Regions from separate parts of the Cytobacillus sp. BC1816 genome, predicted to be linked through region 3. Evidence: riboswitches for the same ligand, from Rfam matches in the RefSeq annotation. Region 3 holds a riboswitch; each other region holds the start of a gene.
The links. Region 3 has a riboswitch for S-adenosylmethionine ahead of ACR42H_RS11395 (Na+/H+ antiporter NhaC family protein). Riboswitches for the same ligand answer to the same signal wherever they lie in the genome.
Positions count from the first base shown of each region.

Region 1 (7,790 bases), 2.2 Mb from region 3:
TTAGGAGCAGAAATGACTGTGAACTCTGCTTGATGATCCAATAGCTCGTCTTCTGCCGGACGAATGAATAATTGATGTGCGAAAAGATTGTGCCAGGCATATTCATTAATTACCTGGATTGGCATGCGGTGCTTTTTATCGGCACCTGCGAAGCCTTTGAAAACAAATACTTCTTCTTTTTCTTTTAAGTAGTTGATTACTTTATTATAAAGATTAGAGAATGCTTCTTCAGAGATAGGCTGGTTTACGCTGCCCCAGTCCATTTTATCTTTATTTGATGCTTCTTCAACAATGTATTTATCTTTAGGAGAACGTCCTGTATACTTTCCTGTAGTAGCGCGTACGGCACCAGTAGAGGTAAGGGACCCTTCATTGCGGTTTAAAACTTTTTCGACAAGCTGAGGAACGGATAATTGCACTTGAATGTTGCTGCCATTTAATAATTCGCTCAATTCGTTTGATATGCTTACAGAGTTCATCTGATGAATACCTTCCTTTTTCCCGATTTTTTTATGAAAGTGATTACATCTCGAAATTAGTATAACACATTAAAACGATTAGTCTATACTATTACGAAACTTTTTTATTCATGTTATAAAAATGTCATAATTGGACATGTAATCCCATTTTAATCAACTTATAACTGATATATGTTAATATAGAAGAAAGTGTTAATTTTAACATGGGACTGATCTAAAATGAAGACAATTGCCCTCTATGATGAAACTTGTTCTTTATGCAGGGAAACAAAGAAGATATTTAATAAACTTGATTGGCTGAATAAAGTGGAATGGATTTCTCTGCAGGAGTATGAAAAAATCCCGGATTCCCTCTCGTTTTCCAAGATTGACTTGCGCAGAGAGCTTCATATTATTACTCCGGCGGGTGGCTTGAAAAAGGGTTATTCTGCAGTAAGGAGACTGCTGTTCCTCTTTCCTGCCTCCTTTTTAATTAGCCTCCTTTTATATCTCCCAATGACGCCAATACTGGGCGATCCGGTATATAAATGGATTGCTAAAAACAGGCATAAATTTCTAAAGAAAAAATGTGACGACGGAAGCTGTTCGCTGTAAGCATGGATTATAATTTTCAATGCTGAAATTTTACTGTGAAAAATAATGAAAACTTGTTGACATGATTCGCTAAAATACGGTATGATTCAACCTTGAACGGATACTCTCTTATCCCGAGCTGGTGGAGGGACAGGCCCTATGAAACCCAGCAACCTGCTAAAAGGCAATAATCAGCAAAGGTGCTAACCTGACGCAAGGACGTAATTCCTTGAACGATAAGAGTGAAAGGCGCGAATCGATTTGCTTTCAACCTTTTCACTATTGAGAAGGTTTTTTATTTTGCACAGGCAATGGGATGAACGGCTTTTGGAATGTACTATTTATGTGAGTTTTTAGCAGCTTGCAGAGATGCATAAGAAAAAACGGATGCCTGGCTTTCTGGCCAGCAATGCCTATTTTTCTAATAAAAACTCCATGTTTATTTCATACTACTAAGGGAATGAGTTCCGTATCAAACAGAGATCCATGAAATGATAGGGTAAAGTTATTTTCCGCTTCCCCATTTCTTAATTCTCGCTCAATTTTCTATTTATAAGGAGGAAGCCAGATGTCAACAAAGCGTCGTTTGTTTACTTCTGAATCAGTTACTGAAGGTCATCCGGATAAAATCTGTGACCAAATTTCTGATGCAATCTTAGATGCGATTTTAGCTAAAGATGCGAATGCCCGTGTTGCTGCAGAGACTTCTGTAACAACTGGACTTGTATTAGTTGCAGGTGAAATCACAACATCTACATACGTAGATATTCCAAAAATCGTTCGTGAAACGGTAAAAGAAATCGGTTATACCCGTGCTAAATATGGTTTCGATTCCGAAACATGTGCAGTTTTAACTTCCATTGATGAGCAGTCAGCAGATATTGCAATGGGTGTTGACCAGGCCCTTGAAGCACGGGAAGGACAAATGAGCGATCAGGAGATTGAAGCAATCGGTGCAGGGGACCAGGGCTTAATGTTCGGTTTTGCCTGCAACGAAACGAAAGAGCTAATGCCTCTTCCGATTTCTTTAGCACATAAACTTTCCCGCCGCCTGACTGAAGTTCGTAAAGAAGAAATCCTTCCTTACCTTCGTCCGGACGGAAAAACTCAGGTAACGGTTGAGTATGATGAAAATGACAAGCCAATCCGCATTGACACAATCGTTATTTCTACTCAGCATCACCCTGAGATCAGCCTGGAGCAAATCCAGCGCAATCTTAAGGAACATGTTATTAATCCGGTTGTTCCAAAGGAATTAATTGATGAGAATACGAAATACTTCATTAACCCAACAGGACGTTTTGTAATCGGCGGACCTCAAGGGGATGCAGGCCTGACCGGCCGCAAAATCATTGTTGATACTTACGGCGGATATGCCCGTCATGGCGGAGGCGCGTTCTCCGGTAAGGATCCTACAAAGGTTGACCGCTCCGCTGCTTATGCTGCTCGTTATGTAGCGAAGAACCTTGTAGCAGCAGGTTTAGCAGAAAAAGTTGAAGTTCAGCTTGCTTATGCAATTGGTGTAGCACAGCCTGTGTCGATTTCAGTTGATACATTCGGAACAGGCAAAGTGGAAGAAGATGTACTAGTTGATCTAGTAAGAAAACATTTTGATCTTCGCCCTGCAGGAATTATTAACATGCTTGGACTTCGCCGCCCAATTTACAAGCAGACAGCTGCTTACGGACATTTCGGACGTACAGATGTTGATCTTCCTTGGGAGCGTACGGACAAAGCCGAAATCCTTCGTTCTGAAGCTTAATAAAAAGAAAGCGGGAGTTGCATTAATCAATGTAACTCCCGCTTTCTTTTTTGCGTCATTATACATAAAGGGTGTTTATTCACTTTTCGGTCTTTATGCTCTTTAGTCGTTTATAATTTTATGTTATCGTATAAACTTCGGATAATGGCTTAATTTTCCGCACATATTTTTTTTATTATCCACGTGCTAATTATAAATGATTAGTGGTAGTATTATAGGGTATGTTTTCTAAGGACAAAGGAGCCGTTAAGGCTGTATCTAAATATTGAGAATAGAATGGAGTAGGTGACGTACATAATGTGTGGCTTTATTGGTTGTGTACATGAAAAAGCACAAAATTACCGTGACGCAGATAAAGAACAATTTCAAAATATGAATGATATCATTACCCATCGGGGTCCGGATGATTCAGGATACTATTTTGATGATCATATTCAATTCGGCTTTCGCCGGTTGAGCATTATCGATATTGAAAGCGGACACCAGCCGCTGACTTACGAGAATGAGCGTTATTGGATTATCTTTAATGGTGAAATCTATAATTATGTGGAACTTCGTGAAGAACTTCTCAAAGCTGGCTTAAGCTTTGAAACAAGCTCCGATACAGAAGTGATAATTGCCCTTTACAGCCATATGAAAGAAAAGGCTGTTGAAAAATTACGCGGCATGTTTGCATTTGTCATTTGGGATAAACAGGAGCAGTCACTATATGGAGCCAGAGATCCATTTGGGATTAAGCCTTTCTTTTATTACGATAAGGGAGACCGCACGTTCTTTGGATCAGAGAAAAAGAGCATTCTTTTGGCGCTTCAGAATGATGTATTAAACTATGACTCCCTCCAGCATTATCTGACCTATCAGTTTGTGCCTGAGCCAAACACGATGTCAGAGGGAATCCATAAGCTGGAGCCTGGTCATTATTTTACTAAAAAAATTGGTGCTCCGATGGATATTAAGCGATATTGGAAAGCTGCTTTCCATCCAGTGCAGAAGTCAGAAGCTGATTTCACGAAAGAAATAAGAGATGTTTTGTTCGACTCAGTCAAGATGCATATGCGTGCCGATGTTCCGGTAGGTTCATTCCTTTCAGGCGGAATTGATTCTTCCATCATTGCTTCCATTGCGAAAGAATTCCATCCTGCAATTAAAACATTCTCTGTCGGATTTGAACGCAATGGCTTCAGCGAGGTGGATGTAGCGAAAGAAACAGCTGAAAAGCTGGGTGTCGAAAACATCAGCTACATCATAACTCCTGAGGAATACATGAATGAGATTCCGAGAATCATGTGGCATATGGACGATCCGCTTGCTGACCCGGCTTGTGTGCCCCTTTATTTTGTGGCAAGAGAAGCAAGAAAACATGTAACGGTTGTACTTTCAGGTGAGGGAGCCGATGAGCTATTTGGCGGCTATAATATTTACCGCGAACCACAATCCCTGGAAGTCTTCAATAAAATTCCTGCTATAGGCAAAAAGCTTCTTCGCATGATTGCTAACATGATGCCAGAGGGAATGAAGGGGAAAAGCTTTATCGAACGCGGTGTAACGCCAATGGAAGAGCGCTACATTGGAAATGCAAAAATGTTTACAGAGCAAGAGAAGCGCAGCCTGCTTCATGTATATAAAGACAGCTTAAATTATACGGATATCACTAAACCGCTATATGAAGAAAGCCGCGGCTATGATCCGGTTGACCGCATGCAGTATATCGATATTCATACGTGGATGCGCGGAGACATTCTATTGAAAGCGGACAAAATGACGATGGCTCATTCTCTCGAGCTTCGTGTTCCGTTCCTTGATAAAGAAGTGTTTGAAGTGGCTTCCAAAATACCGACCAGCCTGAAAACGGCAAATGGAACTACGAAGTATATTCTTCGCAAAGCTGCTGAAGGAGTCGTTCCAGACCATGTGCTGAATCGCAAGAAGCTTGGATTCCCTGTGCCAATCCGTCACTGGCTGAAAGACGAGATGAATGAATGGGCGAAAAATATCATTCGTGAAAGCAGCACAGATCATCTAATTAATAAAGATTACGTATTGCAGCTGCTTGAAGACCATTGTCAGGATAAAGCGGACAACAGCCGCAAAATCTGGACAGTTCTTATGTTCATGGTTTGGCATCAGGTATATGTGGAGAAAAAGTATTCTTTTGAAAAAGAGTATTTGTTAAATAAAGACTTGCAGCCACTTAAAGGCTAAAATAAAAACGTCCATCAGGTGAAAATCTGGTGGACGTTTTTATTTAATTATAGGAATGTATAGAATTTCACCCGCAGGATAAGGAAGGCTTCGTTAGCATAAACATCGCATGGCCGAAAGCGACAGCTTTTGGGAGGACGTGGCGATCCCAGTCTGCGTTCCTTCTTGGGCAAGGCGCTTCCGCCTTTCTTATCGGAGATAGGTAATAGCCTGTTTGCCCATCTGCACCCATGCTTTTTCAAAATCATTTTTGAGTGCTTTTTTATTTTTCTCACCTGTGAGCGGGTCGTTGAAATACATGTATTCCTGATCATAGCCTGTGAGCAGGACTGAATGCTCTTTATAGGTAACCTGGATTTTTCCGCTTGGCGTATGCCAGGTCTGGAAAAAGTCATCAGAAAGCTGTTTATAGGCTGTGTTGATAATAACCCAGACAGGCCTGCCGTCTGACAGATGGATCTTTAAGTCTTCAAAATCGGATCCGGTAAGGTCTTCAATGGAGCCAGGCATGTACTTTTCCGCAAGCTCTTTTACGGGTTTATGATAAACACCGAGACCTGGATTATCAAAGGAATACATATCGCCTATGAATCCGTCATTCGGGTGCCCGAAGTAGATTTTTCCGTTTTCTATGCGATAAGGCTCAGGATTTTTCTTTATTTCTTTAGCGAGTGTCATTTTATCAGCCTGTATCCCTGCATGCTGAAGGAGCATGGATAAGCTCGTCACTTCGCATCCTCTGGGGAGCTCAGGAAACTGATTGACTGCGGGTGCATTTATAATTGTTTCTTCCTTGATCTTAATTACGGCAGTGTTGTGTCCAAGGAAAGAGCTGGCTTTCTCAGCAGGTTCAGACAGCCATGATTTAATTTGATTTACAGCTGAAGCAGGCTGGCTGCCTGAAAGGTTGTCATAAATAAATGCACCAGAAATCAGGATGAAGACAAGTAAAAACATTGGTGCCGTTTTTAACATGGTTTTTCTGAATATCACTATTAAAAATAAGAAAAGAACAATTGCCGCAATATAAATCTTCAATTTCTTCACCCGCCCATTGGTATTGCCTTATGTTTATTATCGGCTATTTTCCCATTCTATTAATAATAGGGGGCAGGTGAGTTATTCAGGCTTTTTCTGCAAAGACTTATAGTACTGCCCTTTTTCGGCGTATTCTCTGCTGATCCTTTCCATATCTTTGATATCTTCTGGCGTCAGCTCGCGGATCACTTTTGCAGGCCTTCCGAAAGCAAGTGTATTGGGAGGGATTTTCTTTCCCTGTGGAACAAGGCTCCCTGCACCAATGAATGCTCCCTCACCGATTTCAGCCTGATCTAATACAATTGAGCCCATTCCTATTAAAGCCCTCTTGCGGATAACACAGCTATGAAGGATTACCTGATGGCCAACTGTCACTTCATCTTCCAATATCAGGGGATTATTCGGGCTTTGATGCAGGACGGAATTGTCCTGGATATTGACTTTTTTGCCGATGATTGTTGGTGCTACATCTCCGCGTATAACGGAGTTGAACCAAACGCTGGAATCCTCGCCAATTTCAACATCGCCGGTAATGGTAGTAAAATCTGCAATAAATGCGGATTCTGCAATTTTAGGTTCTTTATCTTTATATGGATAGATCATGTGAAACACTCCTATATGCAGTTTGATTATTTTGATTTTATCATAAGAGGCATGATAAACGTTGTTTTGGCAAAAAGAATTCCAATTTTACAAAGGGCTGATTCATGAACAATTTTAGCATCTAGGCTATAATATATATACATAAGACAGTACGGAAAAAAGGCTGGGAGGATTGACTATGTGGAAATGGGAAACTGAAGGAGATGCAAATGGCGTTATTGTCATGGTGCATGGGGCAATGGAGCATCACCGCCGTTATGGCTGGCTGATTGAAATGTGGCGCTTGGCCGGTTTCCATGTCATTATGGGAGATCTTCCTGGCCAGGGGATGACTTCAAGGTCCAGAAGAGGCCATATTGATTCCTTTGATGAATATATACTTGAAGTTCAGGATTGGGTACACGCTGCCTATGAATTTGAATTGCCGGTCTTTCTTTTAGGGCACAGCATGGGCGGTCTGATTGCCATTCGCCTGCTGCAAGAGGAAAGAATGAATCTCGCTGGAGTAATTTTGTCTTCTCCATGTTTAGGCTTGGTTCAACAGCCTTCGAAATTCCTGAACTTCTTATCGCTTGGACTCAATTCTGTGATGCCAGGCCTGAAAATGGATGCCGGATTATCCGTGGACATGGCGACGCGGAATCAGGACGTCCTTGATGCTGATTTAAATGATTCTCTTTATGTGACAAAAGTGTCGGTCAGGTGGTACAGGGAACTTGTTTCTGCAATAAAGCTTGCTTTTGAGAATCTTGATAAAATCCAGGATGTGCCCCTCCTCGTATTGCAGGGCGGCGATGATAAAATCGTGAATAAAACAACTGTCAGAGAATGGTTTAACCTTGCGCCCTTCTCAGAGAAAAGGTTCAAAGAATGGCCTAAATGCTACCACGAAGTCTTTAATGAACCTGAACGTGAAGAAGTCTTTGAATACGCAAAGGATTTTGTGAACAGCCAATTAAAAGCGCTTGGCTATGTGGTTTAAGGACGGGGTTTTAATTATGGAGGGTGCAGGCATAGCATAAGAACTGCTCACCTATCTTAAGCAAAAGGAGGTTTATCATATCATGAGTGTCCCTTCCATGCCAATTAGCTTAATGTCACATGTCTACAGGAAGGTTCTTCCTGCTGTACAT
Region 1 is NZ_CP195611.1:4,407,039-4,414,828, reverse strand. It holds gene pckA (phosphoenolpyruvate carboxykinase (ATP)) at 1-479, opposite strand, end outside; gene ACR42H_RS22345 (thiol-disulfide oxidoreductase DCC family protein) at 699-1,073, shown strand; SAM riboswitch class I at 1,179-1,295, shown strand; gene metK (methionine adenosyltransferase) at 1,621-2,814, shown strand; gene asnB (asparagine synthase (glutamine-hydrolyzing)) at 3,112-5,016, shown strand; gene ACR42H_RS22330 (C39 family peptidase) at 5,206-6,054, opposite strand; gene ACR42H_RS22325 (gamma carbonic anhydrase) at 6,136-6,657, opposite strand; gene ACR42H_RS22320 (alpha/beta hydrolase) at 6,836-7,639, shown strand; gene ACR42H_RS22315 (tetraprenyl-beta-curcumene synthase family protein) at 7,722-7,790, shown strand, end outside.
Region 1: another riboswitch for S-adenosylmethionine. It lies ahead of metK (methionine adenosyltransferase); the one in region 3 lies ahead of ACR42H_RS11395 (Na+/H+ antiporter NhaC family protein).

Region 2 (7,790 bases), 2.4 Mb from region 3:
AGCAGCCTTTCAGACGGTTCGTCTTATGCTTGCCGCCGATAAGCGGGCGCCTTGCGCTTTTCTTAGTTCTTCAATAAGAAATACTAAAATTTTTATAGAGGAGAGAAAGCAATGACTGATAAACAAAAAAATTACCGTTTTGAAACAATTGGAGTACATGGGGGACTGAAGCCAGACCCTGTAACTGGCGCAAGGGCGTTACCGATTTACCAGAATAATGCTTACCAGTTCAAGAATACAGATCACGCTGCAGATCTCTTTGCTCTTAAAGAACCAGGATATATTTATAGCAGGATACATAATCCGACTGTAAGTGTATTTGAGGAAAGAGTGGCCTTGCTTGAAGGAGGAGTTGGGGCCCTGGCTCTTGCAAGCGGACAGTCTGCCATTACGCTTGCCATTTTAAACATAGCTGAAGCAGGGGATGAAATTATTGCTGCGTCCAATTTATATGGCGGTACTTATAATTTGTTTGCAGTCACACTTCCCAAGTATGGAATTAAAGTGAAACTGGTAGATCCAAAAGATCCGGAAAATTTCCGTAACGCAATGACAGATAAAACAAAGGCCATTTTTGCCGAAACGATTGGAAACCCAAGCTTAAAAATCCTGGATATTGAAAAGGTTGCAGCAATTGCACACGAGAATGGTGTGCCTCTAATTGTCGATAACACCTTTGCTACACCTTATCTATGCAGGCCTATCGAACATGGTGCTGACATTGTTATACACTCTGCGACTAAATGGCTGCTCGGTAATGGAACCACAATGGGAGGAATTATAGTAGATGGCGGAAAATTTGACTGGAATTCCCATAAGTTTCCGGGCTTTACAGAACCTGATCCGAGCTACCATGATATTGTCTATAGTGAAGCAATTGGCGAGGCGGCCTATATTATCAAAGCGCGCGTTCAGCTGTTAAGAGACTTAGGTCCTGCTATGAGTGCGCAAAGTGCATTTCAATTTACATTGGGGCTTGAGACTTTGCATGTACGTATGAAAGAGCATGTTGCCAATACGAAAAAAGTAGTGGAGTATCTAGAGGCGCATCCAGCTGTTAATTGGGTGCTTTATCCTGGGCATGAAAGCCATCCGGACAAAAAATTGGCGGATAAATACTTGCCTAAAGGAGCTGGAGCTGTGGCTGTGTTTGGAATTGCTGGCGGAAGAGAAGCTGGGGCCAAGCTAATAAACAGCCTGCAGCTTTGGGCACATGTGGCAAATGTCGGGGATGCTAAGAGCCTGATTATCCACCCTGCAAGTACCACTCACCAGCAGCTGGATGAAGAAGGTTTAAAAGCTGCGGGAGTGCCGGAGGATCTAATTCGAATTTCTATCGGAATCGAGAATGCGGAAGATTTGATTGAAGATCTGGAACAGGCGATAGAAGCAGCTGCAGGCATTACATCACTTGCTGCGAAGGCATAAAGGAAAATTTACCATTCATTTTTTTCCGAAAGTTTAAAATTTCTTCGTTGACACCTTTTTGATAGCTGTGATACGATAGCAAACGTAATTAATAAACTGCTAAATTTATTTAAAGTATTAATTGAATATAAATCGTTACGCTCTTATCAAGAGAGGTGGAGGGAAGTGCCCTATGAAGCCCGGCAACCGTCAATTAATTGAAATGGTGCCAATTCACTCAAAGCATAGCTTTGACAGATGAGAGAAAGGACTTAATTTTTAATGCCTTTCTGCTCATGTGCAGAAAGGCATTTTTGCTTTTAGCGCATGAAAGCCTATAAGGAGTAAAAAATAGGGAAATAAAAGCAGTCTAATAATTATAATCTGTATCTTTCGATTAAAGAGGTGACAATTCACGTTGATTTATATAAAAGATGTACAGAAGATTTTCTCTTCAAAGAAAGGCCAGGTAAAAGCAGTTGACGATGTAAACCTGGAAGTAAAAGAAGGAGAAATCTTCGGAGTTATCGGATATAGCGGTGCAGGTAAAAGTACCTTGATCCGCATGCTGAATGGGCTGGAGCTTCCTACCCATGGCAGTGTGACAGTTGCAGGCAATGAGGTTTCAAAGATAAAGGGAAGCAAACTAAGAAAAGCGCGTCAGGAAATAAGCATGATCTTCCAGCATTTCAATCTATTATGGTCGAGAACGGTAAGGGAGAATATCGCTTTTCCGCTTGAAATCGCTGGTATTTCCCGGCAGGAAAGGCTGAAAAGGGTTGATGAACTCATTAAACTCGTTGGCCTTGAAGGAAGAGAAGATGCCTATCCTTCCCAGCTCAGCGGCGGTCAAAAACAAAGGGTTGGAATTGCCAGAGCCCTTGCCAATAATCCAAAAGTACTGCTTTGTGATGAGGCGACATCTGCACTTGATCCGCAGACTACAGATTCCATTTTGGAGCTGCTTGTTGACATCAATGAGCGTCTGGGCTTAACGATTGTCCTAATTACTCATGAAATGCACGTTATCCGTAAAATCTGCCATCGGGTTGCAGTCATGGAAGGTGGTCGAATTGTTGAAATCGGGCCAGTATTGGATGTGTTTAGGAATCCAAAAGCTTTGATAACAAAGCGGTTTGTTCAGCAGGTGACAGAGCCTGAAGAAACTAAGGAAACGGTTGATCACCTGGTCGATTTGTATCCAAAAGGAAAAGTAGTGCAATTAGGGTTTGTGGGCGAATCAGCTGAACAGCCATTGATTACAAACCTGATCCGTAATTTCCAGGTAACCGTAAATATACTTCAGGGAAAGATTTCCCAGACGCAGAACGGTTCCTACGGTACTTTATTCATTCATGTTGATGGAGAGGCAGAGGAAGTTGCAAAAGCGATTGAATTTATTCATTCTCAGCAGGTGGGCGTGGAGGTGATTTCCAATGCTTAACGAATGGTTTCCAAATGTGAAGTGGGACTCCATGTGGGAAGCTACAATGGAAACTCTTTATATGACAGCTATTTCTGTTCTCGCAACTTTTATTTTAGGTGCAATTCTGGGACTGCTGCTCTTCCTGACCTCCAAGGGCAACATTTGGGAAAACGCAGCAATTAATAAAATTATTTCAGCTTTCGTCAACATATTCCGCTCAATTCCGTTTATCATTCTGATCGTGTTATTGATTCCATTTACCAAGCTTCTTCTTGGGACAATGATCGGGGAAGATGCAGCACTGCCTGCATTAATTATTGGTGCCGCCCCGTTTTATGCCCGTATGGTGGAAATAGGCTTGAGGGAAATAGATAAAGGTGTAATTGAAGCGGCCAAGTCTATGGGTGCAAAAACAAGCACAATTATCTGGAAGGTTCTGCTTCCGGAATCAATGCCCGCCCTTGTTTCAGGAATTACGGTTACAGCCATCGCGCTGGTAGGCTACACAGCCATGGCCGGTGTCATCGGTGCTGGCGGACTTGGAAACCTTGCTTACCTGGAAGGATTCCAGAGGAGCCGCAGTGATGTGACGCTTATGGCGACTGTCATTATTCTAGTAATTGTATTTATCATCCAGTTTATTGGAGATATCATAACAACAAAATTAGACAAACGTTAAGGAGAGATTTATATGAAAAAGTGGTTATCACTTGCTCTTGCACTTGCAGTAGCACTTGTTCTCGCAGCTTGCGGGACTTCAGAAGAAGACGGCAATGCCGGTGAAGGCGGAGAAAGTAAAGAAAGCACTAAAATTACAGTAGGGGCTTCCAACGTACCTCACGCTGAAATTCTTGAAGAGGCAAAGCCATTGCTTGAAGAAAAAGGCTTTGAACTTGATGTTGTGCCATTCCAGGATTATGTATTGCCAAACCAAGCACTTGAGTCTAAAGAGCTGGATGCAAACTATTTCCAGCATATTCCTTACCTTGAGTCACAGAAAGCTGAACATGGATATGATTTTACAAATGCAGGCGGAATTCATATTGAGCCAATCGGAGTATATTCTCAAAAATATAAGAGCCTTGACGAACTTCCTGAGGGTGCATCAATCATCATGAGCAACTCAGTAGCAGACCATGGCCGTATTCTCTCCATGCTTGAAGCAGAGGGACTTATTACTTTAAATGAAGATGTGGAAAAAACCGAAGCAACTCTGGATGATATTAAAGACAATCCTAAAAAGTTAAAGTTTGATACTGAATATGAAGCGTCACTTCTTCCTCAAATCTATAATAATGGAGAAGGGGATGCAGTCCTGATCAACTCCAATTATGCAATTGATGCCGGATTGAATCCTCTTAAGGATTCAATTGCAATTGAAGACAAAGATTCACCATACGTAAATGTGATTGCTGTCCGCTCAGGCGATGAAGAAAAAGAAGGAATCAAAGCTCTTGTAGAAGTGCTTCGTTCTAAAGAAATTCAGGATTTCATTCTTGAAAAATATAAAGGTGCCGTTGTACCGGTATCTGAGTAAGAGTGAAAAAAACAGGCGTCCAAAGTCGCCTGTTTTTTATTTTCCATTATATCCAGGCTCTGCACCCGCATAGTTTAAAAAGCAATCAAACATACTAACTTTGATAATATTTTGAATGGAGTGGAGCCAAATGGAACATTATCATGAACCTTCAAACTCGATAGAAGAAGCCCTTCATGACTATAAAGTTGGATTGGGTGTTTTCACTGAAAAAATGCCCGATTTAGCACAGCACTATAATGCTTTTACAGAAGCCTGCTTTAAGGAAGGGGTTTTATCCCAAAAGGAGAAGCAGCTGATTGCACTCGGAATCAGTTTATATTCTCAGGATGAATACTGCATTATTTACCATACGAAAGGATGCATCGATCAAGGTGCGTCTGAAGAAGAAATTCTAGAGGCAGTAGGGGTTACTGCAGCTTTTGGCGGCGGTGCCGCAATGAGCCAGGCGGTTACGCTTGTCCAGGAGGCTATGACAGAATTAAATCAGCAAAATCATTAATTTTCAGCTCCTGCTCAATAGCAGGAGTGTTATTTTTATCATGAAAATTTCAGAAAATTATTGAAACAACCATTAATCGAGAGGATATGGCCAGTATTTTAAGGATGCGCATTATGAAAGCGCCTCATGAGTCCTCGTTCCTTATTTTGCTAAAAAAATCAGGTTTTTTCCGCTTTGTGCGGGGTATATGATGAGTGTTAAGATTTTAAATGTAAAACTAAATGCGAAAGCATTAAAAACCGAAAGGATTGATTCATTATCAGTCAGTTACAGCTGAACTACACGAGTGAAATGGAAAAAGCTATGCAAGCTGCCCATGGAGTTGGATATGAAGTGTACAGCCGGAAACATGATATTCGAATGGAAGTTGAAAAAAGACGCGAAGAAGACTATCTTCAAAGCCAGCGCTTAGTTGCGGATCTTGATAGAAAAATTCATTCCTAGGTTATAGGTATATATAATAATGAAGAAAATAGAAACCAGTGCCAATTATGCGCTGGTTTTCTTTTTTGCCATACATGAAATGACAGCCCCGGGAAAAAATAGATGGGACATACCAGGTTCCCGGTTATTTTACACTTTGATGCGATTAAAATAATATGATAAAATCTATATTTACAGGCTTTCTAAACATTTTTGTTTGAAAAGTTTGTTAATGGTCTTAAAGAGTTGCTATGAAATTTGATTTGTTATAAGATTGTAATGAGAATAAAATGAGAATAGAGATTTGCGGCTGCAGGCCGATTTACAAATCTTCTTTTATTGACGGAGGTATATATTATGGCAGGATCAGTACTTACAATTAAAGACCTTCATGTTGCTATTGAGGGAAAAGAAATATTAAAAGGTGTAAACCTTGAAATCAAAGGCGGAGAAATTCACGCCATTATGGGACCGAACGGAACGGGTAAATCTACTTTATCCTCTGCAATCATGGGCCATCCTAAGTATGAAGTAACACAGGGAAGCATCACATTAGATGGTGAAAATGTTCTTGAAATGGAAGTTGACGAACGCGCACGTGCAGGTCTATTCCTTGCAATGCAATATCCAAGTGAAATCAGCGGCGTCACAAATGCCGATTTTTTACGTTCTGCAATTAACAGCCGCCTTGAGGAAGGCAATGAAATTTCTCTTATGAAATTCATCCGCAAAATGGACAGCAAGATGGAATTCCTTGAAATGGATCTTGACATGGCTCAGCGTTATTTAAATGAAGGCTTTTCAGGCGGAGAAAAGAAGCGCAACGAAATTCTTCAATTAATGATGATTGAACCTAAAATTGCGATTCTTGATGAAATTGATTCCGGTTTGGATATCGATGCACTAAAGGTTGTTTCTAAAGGAATCAATGAAATGCGCGGCGAAGAATTTGGCTGCTTAATCATTACACACTACCAGCGCCTTCTAAACTACATCACTCCTGACCATGTTCATGTGATGATGCAGGGACGAGTTGTAAAATCTGGCGGTCCAGAGCTTGCACAGCGCTTAGAAGCTGAAGGATATGACTGGATTAAAAAAGAATTGGGCATTGAAGACGAAACAGTTGGGCAAGAAGCGTAAGCGTTAGGGGGATCACTATGACAACGGAAATAAAATTACCATTTGATAAGGAATATGTTAGTTCCTTTTCAAAAGATATGGGCGAGCCGGCATGGCTGACAGAACTCCGTCTAAATGCGCTTGCAAACGCGGAAAACCTGCCAATGCCAAAACCTGATAAAACTAAAATAGATAAATGGAACTTTACACAGTTCGAGAAGCACATTGTGGGAAGCGAAGATTTTACATCATTAAATGACCTTCCTGAGGATGTCAGAAATCTGATCGACACAGAAGCCGGCGATCAAAACCTATACATTCAGCGCAATAACAGACCGACTCATTTGGCTGTTTCTAAAGAATTGCAGGAGAAAGGTGTTATTTTCACAGACATCTTTACGGCGGCAAGAGAACATGGCGATCTTCTTCAGAAGTATTTCATGAAGGATGGCGTGAAAACTGATGAACACCGTTTAACTGCTTTGCACGCTGCTCTTTTAAACGGCGGAGCGTTCTTGTATATTCCGAAAAACGTGGAAATTACGGCGCCTATTCAGGCTGTATATATTCATGATGATAAAGAAGCCAACTTATTCAACCACGTATTGGTTGCAGCTGACGATAACAGCTCTGTGACATATGTAGAAAACTATGTTTCTACAGTTGAGGAAGCAAATGGCATTTTCAATATAGTTACAGAAGTAATTGCCAATGCAAATGCAAGAGTTCAGTATGGTGCTGTTGACACACTTGCTAAAGGAACAACTGCTTATGTGAACCGCCGTGGTGTTGCAGGCCGTGATGCCCGCATTGAATGGGCACTTGGCCTAATGAATGACGGCAATACAGTTTCAGAGAATACAACAAATCTTATTGGAGACGGTTCATTCGGTGATACCAAAACAGTTGTTGTAGGACGCGGAGAACAGACTCAAAACTTTACAACGAAAGTAGTTCATTTCGGAAAAAACTCCGAAGGCTACATTTTAAAGCATGGGGTAATGAAAGACTCTGCTTCATCCATCTTTAATGGAATCGGCAAAATTGAGCATGGAGCTTCTAAGTCAAATGCTGAGCAGGAATCACGCGTACTGATGCTAAGCGAAAAAGCGCGCGGGGATGCTAACCCAATCCTATTAATCGATGAAGATGATGTAACAGCAGGACACGCTGCTTCAGTGGGCCGTGTGGATCCATTGCAGCTTTACTATTTAATGAGCCGCGGAATTTCGCAAAAAGAGGCTGAGCGCCTTGTTATTCACGGCTTCTTAGCGCCAGTTGTTAATGCTCTTCCTATCGAAGGGGTTAAAAAGCAGCTGACTGCTGTTATTGAAAGGAAAGTAAAATAATGAATGCCCGTGAGATTCGGCAAA
Region 2 is NZ_CP195611.1:4,589,763-4,597,552, reverse strand. It holds gene ACR42H_RS23355 (O-acetylhomoserine aminocarboxypropyltransferase/cysteine synthase family protein) at 112-1,428, shown strand; SAM riboswitch class I at 1,569-1,672, shown strand; gene ACR42H_RS23350 (methionine ABC transporter ATP-binding protein) at 1,826-2,851, shown strand; gene ACR42H_RS23345 (methionine ABC transporter permease) at 2,844-3,512, shown strand; gene ACR42H_RS23340 (MetQ/NlpA family ABC transporter substrate-binding protein) at 3,525-4,370, shown strand; gene ACR42H_RS23335 (carboxymuconolactone decarboxylase family protein) at 4,501-4,872, shown strand; gene ACR42H_RS23330 (hypothetical protein) at 5,164-5,316, shown strand; gene sufC (Fe-S cluster assembly ATPase SufC) at 5,653-6,438, shown strand; gene sufD (Fe-S cluster assembly protein SufD) at 6,456-7,766, shown strand; gene ACR42H_RS23315 (cysteine desulfurase) at 7,766-7,790, shown strand, end outside.
Region 2: another riboswitch for S-adenosylmethionine. It lies ahead of ACR42H_RS23350 (methionine ABC transporter ATP-binding protein); the one in region 3 lies ahead of ACR42H_RS11395 (Na+/H+ antiporter NhaC family protein).

Region 3 (7,790 bases):
CATGATTAAGTTCTTTGCCCAGCCAGGAATTGTCCAATACCTCTTCCCGAACCCTTATGACTTTGGCTTTATACCCTGATTCCACAAAGGCCTTTAAAGCCTTAAGACTATCCTTCTCCTCCATCCATAGAGGATATACCGCATCCAATCCTGCTTCGGCCGCTGTTTTTTCTCCCCATTCGCGGTGCCCATCCAAGTAGAGATCTCCATATGCAATGCCTGTAATCCCATATGTATCTTTTATTTTTCTTAAATCACTTACGAAACGCTCTGAGTAATCTTCAAAGGTACAATAAATAAACTCTGCAGGTATGGATAAACTTTTAGCCTGAAGCTGGATTAATTCCTTTTTTTCACCATGCCCAAAGGTTCTGCCAATTTCCTGCGGAACCGTTGTCAGAAGGCATACAACCTCGTACCCCTGTTTTATCAGCACATCTAGAGCCAGACAGCTGTCTTTGCCGCCGCTCCATGATAAAACTACTTTCTTCCCCAACAGTCATCACCAACTTTAATAGTATGGGAAAAAGGATAGAAGGTCTATCCTTTTTCCCCTGAATCCTAATTTAAAAATTGAAACTGTGTACGGCTTCCTGTCTGGCTTGCAGTTACCTCAAGACGTGCATCAATTCTTTCCTTCAGCTCAGGAACATGAGAGATGATGCCTACAAGCCTTCCGCTGCTTTGAATTTCGATCAATGCTTCTATTGCCTGGTCTAATGATTCGGGATCAAGTGTCCCAAATCCTTCATCAATGAACATCGTCTCAAGGGAAACGCCTCCTGCGTATTGCTGCACCACGTCTGCCAGACCAAGAGCAAGTGCAAGCGCTGCTTTAAAGCTTTCCCCGCCAGATAAAGTTTTAACATGCCTTTCCTGCCCAGTGTATTGATCGAACACAAGTAATTCCAGGCCGCTTTGTGCGTTGCCCTTTGACCGGTCAGTTTTTCGAAGCAGCATATATCTACCGCTGGTCATCTTTGATAAACGTCCGTTAGCTTCCCTCAGTATATCATCTAAAAATGCCGCCAGGACAAATCGTTCAAAAGTAATTCGGTAAGTATTCTGCCCTTTTGAAATTTCATACAAGTGCCCAATTACTTTGTACCTTTCCTCAAGGGCTTTCATATTTTGATTTATTTCTTTGATTTTTTGCATAGTCTCTTCATTTTGTTTTTTCTTCATAAACAGATTTGTATATTGATCCTGCAGCAGTTTCAATTGATCATCTGTTTCTTGCAATAATAGCTGCAAGCTTTCCAGGTCAGGTTTTTCAATCCCTTCCAAGAGCTGTATTAGCTCAGCGTACCGATCATGAACAGAACGGACTTCTTCCCGATATTCCCTTACTTCAACTTCAAGCTGCCTGATTTGATCTTCTGATTTTTTGGCATCCCGGTATTCTCCGTAGATTTCAAAGCCCTGGTCTTTCATGCGCTGCACAAAATTCTGCCTTTCGGCTGCAAGCTTTTCCTCAATTTTAACAGCCTGCTTTTGAAGTGTCTCCATCTTTGCCTGTTCAGCCATATGGACCGACTTTGCATCTTGATAATCCTGCTGGGCTGTTTCCAGCTGCCTTTGCATTATTTCAAGTTTCTCAGCAGCCGTTCTCAAACTCGACTCGTAAGCTTCAATAGACCGCAGGTTTTCAGGAATCGTGTCCATCATCCTCGCCAAGTTGCTTCTTTTTTCCGCATGTAAAATGGCTGCGTCATTTAGTTGGTCTTGCAGCCGGTCAATTTCTGCAGCTAGTGCTTCTTTCCTCTGCTGTGTTTTTTCCAACTCAGCAGTACAGTTTTCCAGCATGGAAGATTTTTTCTTCAGCTCAGCATGTAGTGTCAAAAGATCCTTTTTTTGATCGGCAAGTGTATTTTTCATTACAAGCAAACTTTCTTGTTTAAAGTCAGGACGGTGTTTTTGTATTTGGGCAGTCAGTTCAGCCAATCCACTCTCGCTGGAATTCATGCGGGACTGGGCTTCATAAAAAGCAGACTCCGCTTTCGCTTTCTCGGCTTCAATTTGAACTGCCTGTTTTTTTGCTTCCTTCAGGTCTTGCTCATCCGGTATATCATGTGGAGATACAGCCGGATTGGGATGGTGGTCTGAGCCGCAGACCGGACATGCCTCCCCGTTTTGGAGCCTGTCTGCTAAGATTGCTGCCTGTCCATGAAGCCACTTGCCCTCCAGTTGCTCCACAAGCAGTTTGGCATCAGTCAGCCTGGACGATGTCTGATCAAAATAATCTCTCTTATTGCTGAAGGCATTCATTGATAATTGATGCTCTTTATGCAGCTCTTCATATTTATGAAGCCGTTCTATTTCGTCTGCTAGTTTCTCCAGGTTTCGTTCATTCTCCATCTGTGCAAGCTTGCTCTTTTCAATGTCCTGCTTTTCTTCAGTCAGTGTTTTTATTTGCTGATCAGCTTTTTGATGGGCTTCATCTTTCTGTCTTTTTTGAAGCCTGAGGTTTTCAAGATTTTTTTCAAGAGAACAGACCAGTTTTTCCACTTTTGCATAAGAAAGAATGTCCTCTTTCATACTTTGCAGGTGATTAACCTGTTCGGCAGCCTGTTTTCTTTCTGCCTCGCGGTTCTTTTCAGTTTCCCATTTATCTTGCTTTTCTTTTAATAGTGCTTCAAGAGTGCCTAAATTTTTCTGAAGCTCATGAAGATCGGCATGTGCTGCATCCAGATCTTTCTTCAGTTCATGACAGAGCTGCTCCTGCTGATTGAGCAGGGCTGCTTTCTGGGCAAGAGCTATGGCATTCTCTTTTGCAGTGTATTGATCCATTAGCCCTTCCAGCTCTTCTTTCCTTTGCTTTAGCTCTTCTTTCGCCATCAGCTGTTTGAGCACCATTTCAGCTTCATAGAGCTTTTGCTGAAGATGATCTCTCTCTTCCTTTTTTTTCCTGCCTGCTTCTGTCAGCTCAGCAAGGCCTGCTGCCATCTCCTTAACTTCCTCTGCAAGAAGCGGCATGAGCAGGGTGTCATTGACACTTCCTGCTTCGAGGTAAGATTTCAGCTCCTCGCTGTATAAAGCCTGCACCTGATTAAAATACTGATCTCTCAGTTTTATCTGTTCTTCTACCGTTCTTTTTAATTCAGTTGCATCTTCTTTAAGTTTTTCTTCTATGCGCTTGTATATTTGAGTATGGAATAACCGCTGAAGAATGACTTCTTTATCCTTGCTTTCAGAAGTTAGGAGCTTTCGGAACTCTCCCTGGGGAATCATCAGAATTTGCCTGAACTGATTGCTGTCAATGATCATAATTTCTTTTATCTTTTCATCAACATCCCTGACATTTGAAGCAAGGAGCTTTTGCTCTCCATTTTCACCATACATATAAAGTTCTGCTTTGGCGCTTACTGTCGTCGTGCCATCGCCGCGCTCTTTTTTCTTTTCCTGCTGAGGAGATCTTGTAATGTAATACCTTTTATTTCTTAAAATGAATTCGAGGGAAATCTCGGTTAATGTATGATTTTTCGCAAACTGGCTTCGAAGTTCAGCCCCATTCCGATCCTCCCCGCTTGCCTTTCCATAAATCGCGTAGCTGATGCCGTCAAAAATAGTGGTTTTGCCTGAACCCGTCTTGCCGGAGATGACAAACATGGTTCGATTTCCAAGTTCCGTAAAATCAATGCTCTCACTGTCTGCGTAGGGTCCAAACGCCTGCATCGTTAATATTAATGGCTTCATTTCAGCGCCTCCTCCCTCAGCACTTTTTCGATCACATCAGTCATAACCTGCTGTTTATCTTTTGTAAATTCGGAAGTGGTCATTTGTTCATAGAATTGTTTAAACAGATCAAGCTCTGACTTTTTCTCTTCCTTTATCGATAGGAAAGAGCTTTTTTTCTTCATATCTGTAACGGCTATCCTTCTTTCAAGGTGAAGAACATTCGGGTAGACCTGTCTCAGCTTATTAATTGGATCAAGCAATGCGCCTTCATCAAAAAGGGTGATTTTCAGATAGTCATCAAGGTTCTGTTTTTCATAGAAAGCTGGATCCATCAGTTCATCAAGATGCCCTTCTATCTCTCTCAAGTCTTTTTTGGGCTTAAGTGAACGGGTACGCAAGGCAAATTCGCCATTTTCCTTCATTTCTACAATAGAAACGGATTTCTCCTGTTTAGCTTCGGAAAAAGAATATTTTAATAGGGAGCCTGAATAGCGGATCTTGTCATGCTTTATGGCATCAGGACTATGCAAATGTCCAAGTGCCGTATAGGAGAAAGGATCAAAGCAGCTAGAATGGACACAGCCTGATCCTCCGACAGAGAGTGTCCTCTCCGAGTCACTGGTAGCTCCGCCCAGAACAAAAGCATGTCCGACAAGAACGTTCGGTTCATTTGGGTTCAGGTACTGTTCAATTCTGTTCACAATTGCCTTCATTGCATCATCATGGGAGTGCACACGGTCATCATCAAGCAAATGCCTGACCATTCCGGGTTCAGCATACGGTACCAGATAAAAGTTCACACCATTAATATGTATGGGCTTAAAATCATTTACCAGTTTTCCAGACAAGTAGAACTTGCTTTGTTTATACCAGGAGCTTCCAAAGGATAGCCTTTCAGCGCTGTCATGGTTTCCGCCTATGGCAACCACAGGTGTATTGAGCTCTACATTTATTTTAAAAAGAATTTCATTCAGCAATTCTACAGCATCAGTCGGAGGTACGGACCGGTCATATAAGTCTCCTGCAATAACGACTGCATCCGGCTTTTCTTCCTCTACCACGTCAATAAATTGATGCAAAAAATGACGCTGATCTTCGGTCATATATACACCATGGACCAGCTTGCCCAAATGCCAATCAGCGGTATGGATAAATTTCATATCTAACACCCTCTTTTCCTTGCCTGAGATTCTTTCTGCAATGTTACCATTATACCAAATCAAAAAACGGTAGAGGCTAAGCAAAATTTAACAGAACATTCGTTCTAATTATATCAGAGGTTTTTTCCAAAACATAGCATTGTTCGAAAACAAAAAGAGCCCAGCATAGGCTCTTTCATCTATTGCTTTTTTAGTTTAGGGAAGTTGATCAAAATGGCAATAATACCACAAATGCCTATTAATATCGGATAAAAGGAATATGCCATAATGCTCACCGGCGAAATGGCAGCGAGTCCGGATGCAGCCAGCATCTGTGCTCCATATGGGATAGTCCCTTGTACAAAACAGGCAAATATATCAAGAATACTTGCTGATTTACGCGGGTCAATCTCATATTGATCTGCAATTTTTTTGGCAAGCGGCCCTGCAATAATAATGGCAATTGTGTTATTGGCTGTAGATAAATTTGTCAGGGATACAAGTGACGCAATACCAAATTCAGCTCCCCTGCGGGATTTTATTTTGCTTGTAGCCATGTGAAGCAAGTAATCAATTCCGCCATTAAATCGGATGATCTCAACCAATCCGCCAATGAGGATGGCAATTATCGCAAGGTTCTGCATACCAGCCATTCCCTCAGAAATCATTTGCAGGAATGAAACAAAAGTATAGCTGCCGTCTGCAATTCCGATAAGGCCAGCAAGAAGGATACCCCCGCTAAGCACAAGAATAACATTCATGCCAAGCAAAGCAGCAGCCAATACGCCAAGATAAGGGACTACTTTCAAAAAGCTGTAATCCCCGCTGGTTACCACGCTTTCCTGACCTGCTGTTAAAATCCCTAGAATCAAAGCTGTAAGCAAAGCAGCAGGCAGGACGATTAAGAAATTCACACGGAATTTATCCGTCATTCTCGTTCCTTGAGTCCTGACAGCAGCAATGGTCGTATCTGAAATGACGGACAGATTATCCCCAAACATGGCACCCCCTATTATTGCTGCAATCGCCAATGCTGTAGAAACATCTGTCTCCGCTGAAAGGGCTACACCAATTGGAGCAAGAGCTACAATTGTTCCCATGGATGTTCCCATCGATAACGAAATAAAGCATGCAATGATAAAAATTCCGACCATAAGCAGATTCTGCGGGATAAAAGAGAGTGCAAGGTTCACCGTCGAATCAACTGCCCCCATTCCCTTAGCCGTACCAGAAAAAGCCCCTGCCAGGATAAAAATGATGGACATTAATATGATATCAGGATGTCCGGCCCCTTTCGTGAATATCTCTACTTTTTCCATGAATGGCTTTTTTCTGTTCATTGCCAGTGCTATTCCGGCTGTAGCGGAAACAATGACAATGATTGGAATACTATTAAAATCTCCTGTTGCAATGCCGCTTCCTATAAAAATTAGAAGGAAAGCCAAAAGCGGCAATAATGCCCAGGGATTCCCCTTGTTTTTCATAAAAAATCTCCTCTCCGAATGGAATTTCCTGCAAAATAAAAAGACCTCTTCAAGCAAGAAGAGATCTAACAAATCAATCGTTCTCTTCTTATCTGCCAAGCACCTCTGCTTGCTGGATTTGGCACAGCGCTCTATAGAGCCCGCTGCCGAGACATCTTAGGGCCAGTCCCTCAGTCTCTCTTGATAAGCGATTCATATGAAATTATTCTGAAATAACTCACGTTTGAAAATTATACAGGAAACTCGCGAAACTTCAAGCACTTTTTTGTTATGGACTAAGAATCTGAATAATACTTTAAAGAGTGAAAATAGAGATTGGGATTAAAAAAAGCCGCAATGCGGCTTAAAACTAGTGCAGATCTTTGGGATTTGGCGGGGTATGACCCTTTTTCAGCTCCTGAAAGATATCCTCTGATGCTTGAGGTGCAGGCTGAACAGGCGACTGCAAAATCATTTCTCCCATCAGCCTTTTAAATTCTCCAACAGTCAAAGGCTTGGCATCATTCATTAACTCATACCCAAGCTGTCCATTCGGTTCAAGAGTGGCCATTTTGACATCTGAAATTTTTGTGATTCCGCTGGTTCTGAGCCTCATTTCCAGCTGATCAGCTGTAAAGCGCAATTTCCTCATATTTGCTGTTTTTAGTTTTCCATTCTCAATCACAATTTTAGATTTGCCTGTTATAAATTTTTCAATAAAATTAAACTTAACCTGAAGATATTCCATTAATATTAATGACCCAACTAAGATAGCTGCTGCAGCAATCGTTTTCCAAACACTAGTCTCAACGATCGGCTGAATAATGATGGTACCTATTGAAATCATCACAACTGTTTGGGCTAGTGTCATTTGTGAGATGGATTTTCTTCCGGCCACACGCAAAAGCAGCACCCCTGAAAAAATTAAAAGGACTGATTCCCATATAAAGTTCATCCTATAGCCACCTCCCTTTTTCTCATAGGTTATGGCATAGCAGGTACTTATATACAATCGGTAATAAATAAAACAGCCTGACCATGTGGCCAGGCTGTTTTTGTATGGGTCTGTCGATTATAGTTTAGTTACGTTAGCTGCTTGAGGTCCGCGTGCACCTTCAACAACTTCGAAAGATACTTCTTGGCCTTCTTCTAAAGATTTGAAACCTTCAGATTGGATAGCAGAGTAATGTACGAATACGTCGTTTCCGTCTTCACCTTCGATGAATCCGAAACCTTTTTCAGCATTGAACCATTTTACTTTACCGTTTTTCATGAAAAAAATCCTCCTATTGGCTAGAAAAAGCCATGTGTAAATTCACCATATACACGCTTATAACTTTACATTCATTACTCATCCAGACCATTGCCTAACGGTTGAAAAAGCAGCTAGCAAAATATAACACGATGCATAACGGCTGATTCAAATTTAGCACTTATAGGAAGGAATGTCAACTATACCACCCGTTTACAGGAGTAATTTTCAAACTATTCCGCCTTCTTTACCTTCCAA
Region 3 is NZ_CP195611.1:2,211,362-2,219,151, reverse strand. It holds gene ACR42H_RS11410 (diphthine--ammonia ligase) at 1-496, opposite strand, end outside; gene ACR42H_RS11405 (AAA family ATPase) at 562-3,696, opposite strand; gene ACR42H_RS11400 (exonuclease SbcCD subunit D) at 3,693-4,838, opposite strand; gene ACR42H_RS11395 (Na+/H+ antiporter NhaC family protein) at 5,018-6,301, opposite strand; SAM riboswitch class I at 6,387-6,491, opposite strand; gene ACR42H_RS11390 (DUF421 domain-containing protein) at 6,651-7,235, opposite strand; gene ACR42H_RS11385 (cold-shock protein) at 7,353-7,553, opposite strand.